Regions from separate parts of the Priestia sp. USM5 genome, predicted to be linked through region 2. Evidence: predicted binding sites of a transcription regulator. Region 2 holds the regulator's gene; the other holds the start of a gene.
What was found. The regulator LexA, encoded in region 2, represses DNA repair genes until DNA is damaged. The targets are predictions, from matches to a motif close to CGAACATATGTTCG.
Positions count from the first base shown of each region.

Region 1: the regulator LexA is predicted to act here: its motif matches at 2,055-2,068, upstream of ACWATA_RS15120 (sigma-70 RNA polymerase sigma factor region 4 domain-containing protein).

Region 1 is NZ_JBSGKN010000001.1:2,812,714-2,820,805, forward strand. Features, by position in the region: gene ACWATA_RS15105 (hypothetical protein) at 1-77, shown strand, start outside; gene ACWATA_RS15110 (aldose epimerase family protein) at 140-1,195, opposite strand; gene ACWATA_RS15115 (DinB family protein) at 1,385-1,909, opposite strand; gene ACWATA_RS15120 (sigma-70 RNA polymerase sigma factor region 4 domain-containing protein) at 2,211-3,104, shown strand; gene fsa (fructose-6-phosphate aldolase) at 3,168-3,836, opposite strand; gene ACWATA_RS15130 (hypothetical protein) at 3,897-4,406, opposite strand; gene ACWATA_RS15135 (AEC family transporter) at 4,663-5,565, opposite strand; gene ACWATA_RS15140 (SDR family NAD(P)-dependent oxidoreductase) at 5,646-6,392, opposite strand; gene ACWATA_RS15145 (sialidase family protein) at 6,422-7,615, opposite strand; gene ACWATA_RS15150 (sodium:solute symporter family protein) at 7,661-8,092, opposite strand, start outside.
Region 2 is NZ_JBSGKN010000001.1:809,964-818,055, reverse strand. Features, by position in the region: gene tkt (transketolase) at 1-1,679, opposite strand, end outside; gene ACWATA_RS04180 (DUF896 domain-containing protein) at 1,847-2,077, opposite strand; gene ACWATA_RS04175 (YneB family resolvase-like protein) at 2,147-2,815, opposite strand; gene yneA (cell division suppressor protein YneA) at 2,869-3,198, opposite strand; gene lexA (transcriptional repressor LexA) at 3,345-3,962, shown strand; gene ACWATA_RS04160 (magnesium transporter CorA family protein) at 4,172-5,617, shown strand; gene ACWATA_RS04155 (hypothetical protein) at 5,685-5,885, opposite strand; gene ACWATA_RS04150 (ArnT family glycosyltransferase) at 6,172-7,677, shown strand; gene ACWATA_RS04145 (GtrA family protein) at 7,698-8,090, shown strand; gene ACWATA_RS04140 (glycosyltransferase family 2 protein) at 8,087-8,092, shown strand, end outside.

The DNA.
Region 1 (8,092 bases), 2.0 Mb from region 2:
AAAAGCAAGGAAAGTCTCAAGAAGAATATGCGGCTGAGCTTGACGCTAATCGTGCAAAAAGCCAAAAGAAAAAGTAAGAATAAAAAAGGATTACAATCGGCAGAGGCTCGTTTGTAATCCTTTTTATCATTCCGTTTTGTTACAGGCTGCGATCAGTTATAAATGTATAGTGAGTAGATGCTTCATATTTCTCACCAGGCTTTAATACACAAGAAGGAAAATGCTTATGATGAATAGCGTCTGGTAAACCTTGTGTTTCCAAGCAAACACCGAGGTATTTCTCTGAGTGAACCCCTCTAATTTCAAATTCTTCGTCTAGATGATTTCCCGTATAGAGAACAACTGAAGGCTGATCCGTTTTGACTTCTATTTTGCGACCGCTTGCTGGATCAAATAATGACATCTGGTTTTCAGTTTCTGCTTCTAAAAGAAATGGATGATCGTATCCTTTACCAACTAATACATTTTGCGGATGTGTAGATTCCACTCCTTCCTTGAGGCTATGTCCTTCTCTAAAATCAAATGGGGTATCTGTGACACTTATCGTTTCTCCAGTAGGTAAAAGATCATCATTCAGCTCTAAGAATTCGTTACTTTTCAGCTTTAAAACATGATCTAAGACCGTTTCCTTTAGATTTCCGCTTAAATTGAAATACGTATGGTTTGTTAAATTGATAAGAGTGTCTTGATCTGTTGTTCCTTCGTAAGAGATATGAAACTCATTTTTATTAGTCAACGTATACGTAACTTTCACTTCAAGATTGCCAGGGTACCCTTCTTCTCCATCTTTACTTACATATGTAAATTCAACACCTACGTGATCACTTGCCTCGATTGTTTTTGCATGCCATATTTTGTGGCTAAACCCTTCTGAACCGCCATGCAAATGGTTGTTTCCTTCATTTTTCTCTAGACGATAGGTTTTATTATTAAGCTCAAAGGCTGCTCCACCTATACGCCCCGCTACGCGTCCGACCACAGCTCCGAAATAAGGAGAATACTTTTGGTATTCTTCTATTGAATCAAATCCCAAGACAACACTTTCAATCTTCCCTTCAGAATCCGGCATTTCAATATTTGATATCACACATCCATAGTCAAGGCAGGTAATTTTAAGCCCTTCATCATTTAATAAGGTATAAGCATGTACAGCTTGATTGTTTAGTTCGCCAAATTTCTCAAAATTCACTTTCATTTTTAATCAGTCCAATCCTCTTTTTATTCGTAAATTGCTTAACGGACCCTACATGTTATACACAGGGGATATGTTCTTATAGTTCCCTCTGCAATCCTTCCTGAATCTTCATTATTCTCATTTTATTGTAATCGTGTACATTTCCTAATTCAAGCTTGAATGATAAAGGCTGGCTACTGTTTGTCATTGCTATTTCTTTAGTATTCCTAAGTATTCTTCCCAAGGTCCTACATCTTCTCTGTATCGTTCTGCCATTACTCGAACAATTTGGGCAATATGCGTTAAATCGTGAGCAACCCAAGTCGAGAGCAACTCTCTGACTTTTACTTCCCCAAACTCCGGGTGTTCTCCTCTCACTTCAAGATGCTTTTCAGGCTTAATTAACAGCTTTAGTTGTTGTAAATTCTGCATTCTTATCATGTTGAATTCAAGAAGCTTTTCTTCAATAGAACTAGTAGATTCCTTGTGTAAATGAGCATAGCGATCAAATGGAGGGAAAGCTCCTCCTTTTCCTTCTTGAAGGATGAATTTTAGCCTTGGTATCCAATTGTTTTTTTCTGCTTCTATTAAATGTTCTATTATTTCCGAGGTACTCCAAGTTCCTTCTCCTTCATTACATTGCAGCCACCCTGCAGATAGACCCGACAAAAGTTTTTCTAGCGTCTTAGGCGTACGCTCAAGTATTTCGGTCGCTTCTTTTAAATTAAAATTCATGCTCATTCCCCTTTCTCAACGTAATGATGCTGAGCTGTCAGTTATGTAAAAATTCTTGCGATTCTAGTCAATTTTATCACAATTGACTTCTATTAAAGGAAGGAGATAATCTTCTCCTTCCTTTAATGCTTACTAAAACAAAAACAGAACACACGTTTGGTTTTTCTCTAGAAATATGATAAAATATATATAGGCTAAAACGCAGTGAGTATCAGTCTGAATAGATATTGCTCATCCGTAAAATAGATTACTAGATGCTTTTTCATCTTGAGCTTTCCGTGTGAATTGGAGTGAGACAACAGTGAGTAAAAATCAAAAACGATGGACACAAGAAGAAGATAGATTTCTCATCGAACATTACGGCGTGATGACGCTTCAAAAAATGGGTGAGCATTTACATAGAAGCAAAGAATCAGTTAACAAACGGCTTACTCGATTAGATCTTCGTGCTTCAGATACCGCTTTACGTAAAAAATGGACGCCGAAACAAGATGCTTTTTTACAGCAGAACATCGATACCATGAATAACCGAGAAATGGCAGACTCCTTAGGCAGAAGTCCTTCGTCTATTGCTACGCGCATAAAAGTCTTGGGTTTAACTCGAAAAACTGCGATGCGAAGATGGACCGTACAAGAAGACGAATATTTGCTAAGGTATTACGGAATAAAACCCCTTTCGCGCATATCAGCGAAATTGCAGCGAAGTGTGCAGGCACTAGAATCGAGGTTAAGTCGTTTAGAGGTGTATGGAGCTAAATCGCACGTAGGACATATCACAGCGTGTGAGCTAGCAGCCTGCCTTGAAGTAGATGTTCATACAATTTACAAGTGGATTCATAAAGAGGATCTACCGTATAAAATGATCATCGCCAAGACAAGAACATTCATGGGAATTGACATTCAATCTTTTTGGAAGTGGGCTGAACAAAATAAATCGTGCCTTAACTTTTTTAAAATACCTAAAAATACGCTTATTCCAGAACCAGCGTGGGTGAATGAACAAAGAAAACTAGATTATGTAAAGCGCCCTAAATACGAGCATAAAAAGTGGACAGCAGAAGAAGATGCTAAATTGTGGCGTATGTTTTATCAGGAAAAGCGCAATCAGCGAGAAATTGGGCAGCTGCTCGGGCGTTCGAGAAATAGCGTGCAGCGACGCTTAGAGCGTTTACGCAAAAAGAAACTAGCTAGTTAAACGATAAAAAGCTTGGAATAAGCTATGCTTACCCCAAGCTTTTTTTATTGATATGACTTTTGGTTAAGCTTTAACTGCTTTTTCCCAATCTGCTGCAAATTTTTCCATTCCTTGGTCAGTTAACGGGTGTTTTGCTAATTGCTCAATAACAGCGTATGGAATTGTGGCAATATGAGCCCCTGCAAGTGCTACGCGCGTTACATGATCCGGGTGTCTTACAGATGCGGCGATAATTTGAGAGTCGATGTTTTGAACGCGGAATAACTCCGCAATTTTAGATACTAGCTGTACTCCGTCTTCTGAAATATCGTCAAGACGTCCTAAAAATGGAGAAACATACGTCGCTCCAGCACGAGCTGCTAAAAGCGCTTGGTTTACTGTAAAGATTAGGGTTACATTTGTTTTTATGCCTTTTTTTGCAAGGTAGCGCGTCGCTTCCAAGCCAGCCAATGTCATAGGCAGCTTAATCGTAATATTTTTATCTCCGTCGTTAATTTTAATCAGTTCCTCAGCTTGAGCGATCATGTCTTCAGCAGAAAGTGCGTCAGGCGTTACCTCAGCGGAAACGGATTCAACCTCCGGTACCATTTGAAGAATTTCTTCGATGCGGTCTTCAAATCTTACGCCTTCTTTTGCTACTAAAGATGGATTGGTTGTTACACCTGCTAGAACACCAACTTTATATGCTTTCTTAATATCCTCAAGGTTTGCTGTATCAATAAAAAATTTCATCTCACTATTCCTCCTTATTGTTGTACATCAATCTGCATCTCAACTTGCGTGAACTATCGCCTAGCCAATTTGCTGCAGGGCATATAGATTTTCTATAGAAGCGTTTTCAATCTCTTTTGCAGTTAATACCTTTAGTTTTTCTAAAAATTGTATAGCGTCCACGCGGTCTTCGATGTCTTCCTCTGTACGAATATTCTCCGTTTTAATCTGATGGATACATTCGTTGATGACTTCTTTGTACGCATTTGTTTGGATAAACCATTCTGCTAACAGCGTTTTTGTTGCTTCTCTTTCTTCTTCACTTTTAACTGCAAACAAACTTTCTGTTTCCGTTTCACTCAGCATAAGGCTGCTAAAATCGTGATTCATACAAAGCCAAAAATAACCTTTTTGGCTATCGTAATACTTTCCTTCTCTTAAAAGAAAATACTTGATTCCAAATTTAATTTTATGAGATTGGTTCTCTGAACTCGGCATATGAATTTCTTTTATTTCTACGCTTTCTGGTACATCCAGATATGTTTCTAAACCGTACTTTGTATTCACTACTTTTGCATCCAATATGTCCATTCTCATTCTCCTTTTCTCAAGTTCTATTTATTTTTATAAAAAAACAGAGGTCTGATTTTATGTAATAACGAATCCAGTTTTTGTGGATGTTTTTCTTAACCAACCGACATGTTTTACTGTTTACGCTTTCATTATATATCAGATTATTCGAAAAATCATCAAAAACAATCAAATTCATTCAAAAAAAGTCATAAAATCGTAAAAAGTAGTCAAAAAAGGTCATATAACATAAAAATTACGTAGTCATAAAAGATTTTCACAATACAATTGTAAAAATTAGGGGTAAAGTAGCTAAACTCAACGATGTACTAATAAGCGTAGCACTTGAAACAAATTCTGGCTCAGTATCAAATTGCAGCGCATACATGGTTGTGTTTGCTGCTGTTGGCATAGCGGCCGTAATAATCATAATCTGTTTAACCATGTCATCAACTGGAAGAAACAAAGTAAGTAAATAAGCAACGGCAGGAGAAATGATCAGTTTAATTATAAGCGATAAAGAAACTTTGCTTTTGGCTAAATTTTTAACTGATATTTTTGCCAGCTGCATTCCGAGTACAATCATAACCGTAGGAATTGCTGCATTCGCAACTAAATCTACCGCTTCGAGGACTGATTTCCCTAAATGAATATTGGAAAATTGAAAAAAAGCTCCCAAAAAGGCGCTATATATAGCAGGCATGCGTTGAACAGCACGAATAGCTGAACGTATACCATTTCCTTCTGCACTTCCTTTTGCGGCGTAGTAGACTCCAATTGTACACATTGCCAGCTGTTGAATAACCATTAAAATGATTGCACAGTCAAGCCCTGAAACTCCAAAGATTAGTAAAACCACAGGAGTACCGTAATTCCCATTGTTCATAAAAGAAGAGGCTAATATCATTCCGCATGTCTCTCGAGTGGAATACTTCTGAATAAACGCCACAATATATACAACTATAATTAAAGTAAAACAAAGGGCAAACGTATAAAAAGCAAGATATAAATAATCCACCTGAAATTTTGTCGTATAAAACGTTCTAAAAACTAATATCGGAGACATTAAATAAAGCGCCATGGTGGATATCGTTTTTGTATCGAACCCTATTTTCTTTTGCCCAATAAAACCTAGTGTAAATATGCCGAAAATAGGTAATAGGATTGTTAAAAATTCCATTTTAATCACCTGTTTATATTCTATTCTTTAGAGAAACAATTGAAAAGCCTAGATAGTCAACTCTCTAGGCTTTTCATTCCCTAATTCATGTACGTTCCGCCATTCACATTAATAGATTCACCCGTTATAAAATCAGACATACTTGAAGCTAAAAACAAAACACTTTCCCCAACATTTTGAGGAGTTCCTAACTTATTTAACGGAATTCGCTTTGTTACTTCTTTCCTGTATTCATCTGTCCATTGATTGCTCATGTCCGTTTCTACAGGACCTGGACATACAGCATTTACAAAAATATTATGATGCGCCATTTCTAAAGCTAAATGCATCGTAAGGTAGTTAACTGCAGCTTTTGAAGCTCCGTAAGATGGCGCTGCATTTCTATGCGCTGTTTTGGCTGTTGTAGAACTTACATTGACAATTTTCCCATAGTTTCGCTCTATCATATAAGGTAAGACGGCTTTACAGAAATATAAAGTTCCATTCAAATTAACATCTAATACCTTTTTCCAATCATCCAAAGTCATTTCTAATGTTGAGCTGCGCATATTGATACCCGCATTATTTATTAAAATATCAATTTTTCCAAAACGCTCTACAGCAGCTCTTACAACCTCGGTTGCAACATTTGGATCTGCTACGTCCCCAGCTTTTACAATACATTCTCTACCTAAGTCCTCAACCTGTAAAGCTAATTCATTTAATAAAGTCTGATTCGTACCGTGTATAACTAATGAGGCACCATTTTTAGCTAAAGTTAAAGCGATAGCCTTTCCAATACCTCTACTAGCTCCTGTAATAATCGCAATCTTGTTTTCCAACAGCATACTTTATCCCTCCGAAGTATATGAAGCTATTAAGACTTTATGAATTCTTCTGACACACATACATATTTAATAGCTTGTCTAAAATACGTAAAAGCGATATGAATTTTTCCATCAGCGCTTTGTTTAATAGAAGGATATGAGTATTCTCTATTTAATTTTTCTTTTGAATTATTGGTCATTGCATAGCCATCCCCTATTTCAATATCCTTTTTATATGGCCATGTTCTACCTCCATCTTCTGAAATCGCAACTGTCATCGGTGCTCTAGGTGCTCCCCAAAATGCTTGTCTGCCTTCATCATCTTTTTCAGGCGTATCTTGATTAGCAGACAGAATATCCGTACCCTCTTCATCTTCAATTTCATCATAAAGCGACAGCCTGCGCTCCGTACAATTATCGGCGTTCATATTGTTAAAAACTAGCGCTAAATGCCCGTTATTTAATTTTGTGAATTGAATAGAAGAATTGTTATTAGGTAACTGCGTTGGAATGGGCTCGCTCCACGTTTTCCCGTAATCAGTTGAACGGCTGCTATAAATATGATCAGCCCAGCGGCTGCGGAATAATGCTAAAAGCGTACCATCATCTAATTTTTCAATATTCATATGAACACACCCTAAGCTATTAGGCACTTCATACTCTTCCCAAGACTCACCTTGATCTTTTGAGATTTTCACCGCGCTTATATCTTTATTTCCTGTCCACTTTTGTCCCGGAGGCGTAATGCAATAGAAAACAGGTAAAAGCCAATCACCGTTATCTAATACAACAATAGGCTGTCGAATAAAAGTACCTGGCTGATCAAATAAAGTCTCAATAGGTCCCCACGAATAGCCTTCATCTTCCGAAATACGATATCTTACAATCGCTGTGTCTTGATTACCGGATTTTTGTGCCGTGTACAATAACCATAATTTATTGTCTGGAGCACGAAATAAAATGGGGTTTTGCTCAGAACGAGCGGGATCATCTGAAAGTTTTACAGCTTTACTCCATTCTTTTTGGCCTTTTTTAAGTCTTGATAGATAAATGTGAATGTCGGCTATTCCCTCTTGTGTGCCGCCAAACCAAGTGCATAACAGGTCACCGTTGTCTAACACAAGTAAATTAGAAGCATGATTTTGTATACAATCAGAGGGAATATATGCCTCTACATGTTCCAATCCGTCTGGACACATTTTTAATTTTCCATCTGCTACAATAGTCGTTGATTGATTACTCATTACATATCTCTCCTTTTAACGTATTAACGTAAACTAAGCTATTTTCTACTTTGCATCTATATATTCTACAGTATTGGATTCAGTATTTTCAGACTTTTTATCTTTTCCACCGATAAATCGGTCAATTACCATCACAATAAATGGTGTAATGACAGCGACATACATATTGTCAATACCAAAAGGGTTTCCTAGCAAATACCATACAGTTGTGAAAATACCGGACATTGCTAAGCCGATAGTTGCACCTCGGTTTGAACTGAAAAATGGAAGATAAAATCCCATTGCAGCTACCACAGCAATAGATGTTCTCAATGCACGAGTGAAAAAAGATAAAGTTAATAGTTCTGGGGCTAAAACCACACCAAGTAAAGGAATGATACCAACAACTACAGAAATAATTCGAGTCATCTTCATCTGTTGTTCTGGAGATGGTTTAGCTTTTGGAACATAAAAATCGTCAACAATTAATGTTGTTGT
Region 2 (8,092 bases):
GTTGCAAGTATTAATGCATCCGCTTGGTCTTTACCAGCTTTAGATACAACGTACGCGCCTTTAGACACGCCTTCGTATGCATTTTCTTTTGTACCTTCAAGCGTTGGCAAGTTTTGACGAGTCAATACAAGCGCCGTTGGGCGGTCAGTTGATTCTAATGCTAAGCGCCATGCAGCAGCTGTTTCATTTGCATCTGCAGGACGAACCACTGAAAGACCTGGCATTGCACGAAGTGATGGCAATTGTTCAATTGGCTCATGTGTTGGGCCGTCTTCTCCAACTGCGATACTGTCATGTGTGAATACATATGTTACAGGAAGCTTCATTAAAGCTGCTAAGCGAATTGCTGGGCGAAGATAATCAGAGAATACAAAGAATGTTCCTCCGAATACTTTTACACCGCCGTGTAGAGCCATACCGTTTAATGCAGCTCCCATTGCAAATTCACGTACACCGAACCAAATATTACGTCCGCTGTAATCAGCTGCAGTGAAGTCTTCTGAACCTTTAATCATTGTTTTATTTGACCCAGCTAAGTCAGCTGAACCGCCGAAGAATTGAGGTACAGCTTGTGCTACTGCGTTTAATACTTCTCCAGAAGAAGCACGGCTAGCTAAGCTTGAACCCGTTTCGTATGCTGGAAGCGTTTCTTCCCAGCCTTCCGGTAACTTTCCTTCTACTGCTAGTTCAAATTGACGACCTAGTTCAGGATATTTTTCTTTATACTGTGCAAATACATCGTTCCATTCGTTTTCTTTCTTTTGGCCATCTTCAGCAATTGTAGCTTTGAAGTGAGCATACACTTCTTCTGGCACATAGAAATCTTCTTCAAATGTCCATGCATAAGCTTCTTTTGTTAATTTTGTTTCATCGGAACCTAATGGAGAACCGTGCACGCCAGAAGTACCCGCGTGGTTTGGAGAACCAAATCCGATTGTTGTTTTTACTTCAATTAGCGTTGGGCGTGTTAAATCGCCTTTTGCTTCTTCAATTGCGTTTGCAATCGCTGTCAAGTCATTGCCGTCTTCAACGCGAATTACTTGCCATCCGTAAGCCTTGAAACGATCTTCTACGTTCTCAGAGAACGAGCGATCTAAATCTCCGTCTAAAGAAATATCATTTGAATCGTATAAAACAACTAAGCGTCCTAATTTTAAGTGTGCCGCTAATGAAGCTGCTTCAGCAGATACACCTTCCATTAAGTCTCCGTCACCACAAATACCATACGTAAAGTGGTCTACAATTTCTAAACCTTCTTTGTTGTATGTTTCAGCTAAATGACGTTCTGCCATTGCTTTACCAACAGCCATTGCAATACCTTGTCCTAGTGGACCAGTTGTTGCATCAACACCTGCTGTATGACCGAACTCTGGATGACCTGGTGTTTTGCTTCCCCATTGACGGAAGTTTTTAAGGTCTTCAATTGATAAGTCATATCCAGCTAAATGAAGCAAGCTGTATAATAGTGCCGATCCGTGTCCTGCTGATAATACAAAGCGGTCACGGTTGAACCAGTTTGGATTCTTTGGATTGATGTTCATAAATTTTGTCCACAATGTATATGCCATTGGAGCAGCTCCCATTGGCATACCTGGGTGACCTGAATTTGCTTTCTCAATCGCATCGATTGATAAAGTACGAATTGTTGCAATCGAAAGATCTTCAATACGTTGTGTCATACTCTTCATTCCTTTCAAAACTATGTACATATGTTATCATACTAATGATTTGCTTATTTGTACAATACTTGAACCAAAAAAATTTCCACTTTTACAGTTTTTGTGTGCCTTATTAAAAATATACAAAAAACTAGAGGGAACTCTCCCTCTAGTTTTACTAGAACGTCTTAGTGAAGACGCTTCTTTTTGCTCTCTTTTAACTTCTTAGGCGTAACATCTTTACCTTCCTCGTCCACAACTTTAATCGTATGAAGGTGGTTTGTCATAGATTGTCGGAAAACTTTTAAATATTCCTGACGTAGCTCTTGCTGTTCTTTCGCTTCAGATTCTGTCAGACCTTCAGCCTTTGCCTTTTTTGAAAGAGCATTAATACGAGCAAGTTTATCTTTTGATAGCATATAAAACCTATCTCCTTATAATCAATAATTAAAATTACCGAACCGTTCCGGCAACATGTAGTCATCTTACTAAATCTCTTTCGTTTTATCAAGAGATTGAGCACTCTCTTGATACTCTTGATAGCGACGATGTACCGTTGCTTTTGAAATATTATAACCAAAACCTTTTAGCGTAACTGAAATTTCAGCAAAGGTTAAGCCGTTATGACGAAGGCGGACAATTTCTTCAATCGGCGCTTCTTTTTTTTCTCTTCCTGAGTTAACTCCTTGATTTTTTAAATTTTGCTGCGGACGATAACCGTTTTCTACGGCTCTTTTCATTCCTCTTTTAATTTTAGCGTTATGTAATTTCCGCTGATGCTCTTCCACTAAGCTAATAATATCTAACACCATCGAATCAGATTCTGAAAGCTGAAGCTGACCTTGATGACTAATCGTATAGATCGTAGCATTTTCTTTATGAAAAGCATGAAGAAGCGCAATTCGGGCATTTCCTCTGCCTAATCGCGTTTCGTCTTGAATGAGCAGCACAGATATTTTTTCTTCTTTCATTGTATGAAGAACATCCAATATACCCTCTCTGTCTACGTCATATCCGCTTGCTTTTTCCATTACGACTTTTTTTACGTTTAGATGGTGAAGATCAGCAAGCTTTTTTAATTCTTCTTGCTGGCGCTGTAAAGATGTTTCTTGGGTTTTTTTATCCGTACTTACACGGCAATAAATAATGGCGTCCACTTTTATCACGACCTTTTCGGCTTCTAACAATATTCAGGAACGGCCGTTACACACTACTGTTCAATTGCCACTTGATTATGTAACTCTTTTTTTAAAACAGGAATATATAATTTATCTCCAGGAGATAAAGACTGGGCAGTGTCTGAGTTTAGATCATTGACGTCTTCAACCCATTTGACAAATTCATTGGTGGTCAAATGATGGTGATTATGATACTTGTTGGACAAGTCCCAAAGCGTATCTCCTTTTGTAATAGTAACCGTTGAATATTTGTCTAAATCTACTTTATCCGCTCCTAAAACCAGCGTCAATACATATGTAAGTGCAGCGATAACTGCAAAAAAAATAGCGTAATGTTTCATAGAATGTAAGAATTGGTGCATATTATGATCCCCCTATCAGAATATATGTTCTTATTTTATTGAGAACATTTGTTTCTGTCAATGGAATTCTTCGAACTTATGTTTGTATATTGACACATCACGTGGTATAATTCACCTAAAGAATAGCTAAAATCGAGGTGAAAAATATGAAGCTATCAAAACGTCAACAAGACATACTAGATTTTATTAAGCACGAAGTAAAATTAAAAGGTTATCCGCCTTCTGTTCGTGAGATTGGGGAAGCGGTGGGATTAGCCTCTAGCTCCACTGTACACGGGCATTTAGCTCGTTTAGAAAGTAAAGGGTTAATTCGCAGAGATCCAACAAAACCAAGAGCAATCGAAGTTCTTCAACTAGACGAAGTAAACATCCCTAAAAGCAATGTCATTAATGTTCCTGTTATCGGTAAAGTAACAGCGGGTCTTCCTATAACAGCCGTTGAAAATGTGGAAGAATATTTCCCTCTTCCAGATAAATTCGTTTCTCCAGATGATCATGTATTTATGCTTGAAATTATGGGAGAAAGTATGATTGAAGCAGGTATTCTAGATGGCGATATGGTAATCGTACGTCAGCAGCAAACTGCTAATAACGGAGATATTGTGGTCGCTATGACCGAGGACAACGAAGCAACGGTAAAACGTTTCTTTAAAGAAGAAAATTTCGTTCGTTTACAGCCTGAAAATTCAACGATGGCGCCTATTATTCTTCGCCACGTAACGATTTTAGGAAAAGTCACTGGTGTATATCGCACGATTCACTAATCACACACTGTATGTAAAACCAACTAATCATGATGTTAGTTGGTTTTTTACGTTTGTTTTCTAAAAAAATTGGCATATTATAAATGATACGTCGAATCATTACAGGCAGGTAGAGCGGTTTTTATAAAGCCTGTTTTACCTTTTACTTTCTGTCTGCATTTTTTCGACTCTCAAAAAAAATACAACCGACTATAAGAAGGATGTAGTTTATGACCAATACACCAAGGAAAACAGAACCATTTCAAACTATTATGCCTACCAAAGCAATGAACATGTTTCTTTTTCCTTTTTCCTTTGATCGAAAAAATAAAGAGCAGCTTGTTCATGCACTAGAAGCAAATATGTTTGAGTTTTTTTCCATTCAAAACAAACATGTAGAAAAAGAATACTACGGAGAACAGTATTACGTATCTCATGATAGCTTGGATCAATATTTTCTTCCTTACATTGAATGTATTCTATTTCCTGATTCGTGCGAAAAAGAAGGCTTGCTTCGATTTTCAAAAAAAATAGACCATACCGTTACGCTACAAACTTCCTCCACCACCGTGTCTAGCAACGTGCTGTCTGTGGATGTTTTTTTATGTCCTTTTGAAATTGGGGTCATGACCATTCGCACTGAGATGAGTCATAATCATTACACCTATGATGACATTTTAGAATTCATGAATCATTTTCGTGTATTAGAACCGAAGCTTGCTGAAGAGCATGGATCCACCATTACCTATGAACATCATCGCTATAGCAAAGTACAGGATTATATTTTTTCACAGCTCGCGCCATTTTTGAACGAACACATCAAAAAAGAAGCGACGCGTGAACAGCACGTCGGGAGTCTTCCTTATTTTATCGATGAACGGATGTTTGTATTAAGTTATGTAACGGTAAATCAAGAGCAAGAGATTAACTCCACAACTTTATTTCGTACTGGGCAGCTAAATAGCTATACGCCTGACGGGAAACCGTTTATCTCTGCACACAACCATGAGTATATTAAAACGTATAATACCAAACACGTGTATTCCAGATGGGCTCCTGAAACCTATTACGTTATAACAGACCATGTGTTTTCGTGTATTTCTAAATCGACAGACTCTAAAACGGATCAGCTTTTGATGAATCATCTATTTGGCCAACATTACTATAATTTATTTTTGCATTTTTTCTATAAAATCGTGTTGCTAAAACTATCCTATGAGTATTCTCAGCTCACGTTTCATAAAAATTCAGAGGGCATCGAGCGACTAATTCGCTCTATTACTGTATTTTCAGGTAAATATTTATTTTTAGAAATTAGCTCTCGCACGGAAGGTCAAGAGTTTTCTGAGCTCTTTAAAAAAATCTTCCACATCAATTCTCTTTATCAAGAAGTCAAAGAAACCCTTGGTACTTTGTATCAAAATCAAGAGAAAATCGCGGCCAAGCGTCACAATTACTTATTATTAATTTTAACGATTTATACCGTTCTTTCCGGTATTTACGGAATGAATTTAGTTATTAGCAAGCTAAAGGGAAACATCAATTGGGATAGTATGAAGCAGTTTTCTATCTTTGAATATATCGCTTTAATAGTAGCTTTATCAGGAATTCTGATCAGCATTAGTCTCGGAGTGAGTTCCCTATGGAATTTATTAAAAGATCGATTTAAAACATAAAAGCTGTTCGCATCAGAAAATACATTATAAAAAAGAAGAGATTGAGACATAACTAAACCAAGCAAGTCTAAAGGGAAACAAATGAAATAAATAAGCTAGCAGGGATTGCTTGTGACATCGCAGTTGATTTCCGTGCAAGACTTCGCTTTCCGCGGGCGGCCGGTGAGCCTCCTCGTCGCTTGCGCTCCTGCGGGGTCTCACCCCTTCCGCTTTTCCCGCAGGAGTCTTCGTCTTGCCCTCCAATCAACTGCTGGAAAGAACTAAACAAATGAAACCTACGTGCACCATAAAAAACGAACCACTAATCAAACAAACATGATGATTAATGGTTCGTTTTTCGCTTCGACTAAAATCCTTTTTTCCCAACCTCTTTTATCTATTACTAAATCACTGCCTACTCCACTGAACCTTTTATTACACGTTGTGCCGCTGTTGTAATTTCAGAACAATCTAACATTATACTCTATAAGAAAAATATATACAAAATAATAAAATATGGTATCATAGGGTAGGAATTTTGTACCTTATCTTTGAAATAATTTGCAGGAGGTAATATGCTTAACTCATTTTTATCCAAAAGCCTGATTCTTTTATGTGTCATGATTCTTACATGGTCTCTATGGGGCAGTTATAGTGCGATGACAAATTCATTGGACTTAAAAGGCTTGGCTTTAAGTAATTCATTTATTATTGAAGGAATATGTATCACTTTCCTTGTCATTTTTCTAATAGCTATTGCAAGTAGATACATGAACAAAACTGTTTTTTTTATTTCACTGATTGTTTTGACCTTAGGTGTTCGATTAGCATGGATGCTTTCTGTTCAAACACCTGTAAAATCTGACTTTCTTGTCATGTTAGATGCCGCACGTAATATCGCAAAAGGAAATTATGAATTTAACCAAAGCGTTTATTTCACTACATGGGTATATCAGCTAGGCTTTTCATTCTATGAATCTATTGTTATTCGCTGTTTTGGAGATAGCATTTTTACATTAAAATTGTTAAATATTTTTTATTCTACTGGAACCGTTATTTTTATTTATCTAATTGGCGCTAAAGTATTTAACGAACTTGCTGGGAGAATGGCAGCTTTCCTATATGCGTTCTACATTCCGAACATTCTCTACAGCTCAGTGTTAACCAATCAGCATTTAGCTACTTTTTTATTTTATGCAGCTTTTTACCTTATTATAAAAAGATTTGCTCATAACAAGTTTAGCTGGCTTTATATTGGTCTTCTATTGTCGTTAGGAAATTTAATGCGCCCTCTGGGACCCATTATTATCGTTGCTGTTTTCATTTATTTCATCTTGCAAATTCTTCAACCTTACATTAAAGCGAAGGATGCTGCTGAGTTAAAAACTCGTCGAAAGAAAATAGGAAAAAACCTCGTAGGCGTACTGGCTACTTTTTTTATTGCAAATGCGCTGATCAACTACTCTTTTGTAGCGAGCGGTATTTCTAAATATCCTTTAAGTAACAGAGATCCTTTATGGAAATTCGTTATTGGCTTTAATTATGAAACAAGCGGTTCTTATTCTTCAGAGGATGCTAGTCGTTTTATGGGTATGCCAATTGGAGAAAAACGAGCTGAAGCAGAAAAAGAAGTAATTAAAGAGCGAGTAGCAGATAAAGAGCAACTTTTAGATCTCTTTCACATTAAATTCCTGAATATGTGGGGAGGAACGGATGCATCTACATTTTGGAGTATTTCATTAACTCCTCAAGAAGATGTACCTTTTAATAAAGAGAAATTAATTAGTGCTGCTCAAAGTTATGAAAGAATCATTTACGTTTCAACTACTATTATTTCCATTATTGGACTTATATGTTTATTCCTGAAGAAGCAGGATAAATATCCGTATACACTGTTTTTGTTACTAATCATAGGATACGTTCTTATTCACTTGCTTATTGAAATTCAAACTCGCTATCGATTCTTTATTTTCCCAAGCTTTATGCTGCTCGAAGGGTTTGGTATTTCAGTGATTCTATCTTATTTACTAGTACGGTTTACTAAAAATAAGACCCAGGCAAAATGTGAAGAGATAAATTAAATGGAAGGGATTATGCAACCGTGATAAAATTCCTGAAATTCGGATTTGTAGGTATAATGAATACCCTGCTCACTATTATCAGTTACTTAGCACTGATTCATTTTGATATGAATTATATATTGGCTAACGTACTATCCTATTTCATTGGCGTCATAAACAGCTACTATTGGAACAAATCGTGGGTGTTTCAAGCAACTGTACATAAATGGATGTTAGCTCAATTTTTCATCGTAAACCTTATTACTTTAGCAATTAATACATCTTGCTTATTCCTTCTTGTACACTATACACCTGCTAATCCGATAATTGGACAACTGTTGTCTACTTGTATAGGAATGTTTTTTAATTTTTTTCTTAATAAAATATGGACGTTTAAGCACACAAACAATCACTCGATAGGAGGTAAAGCATGAAA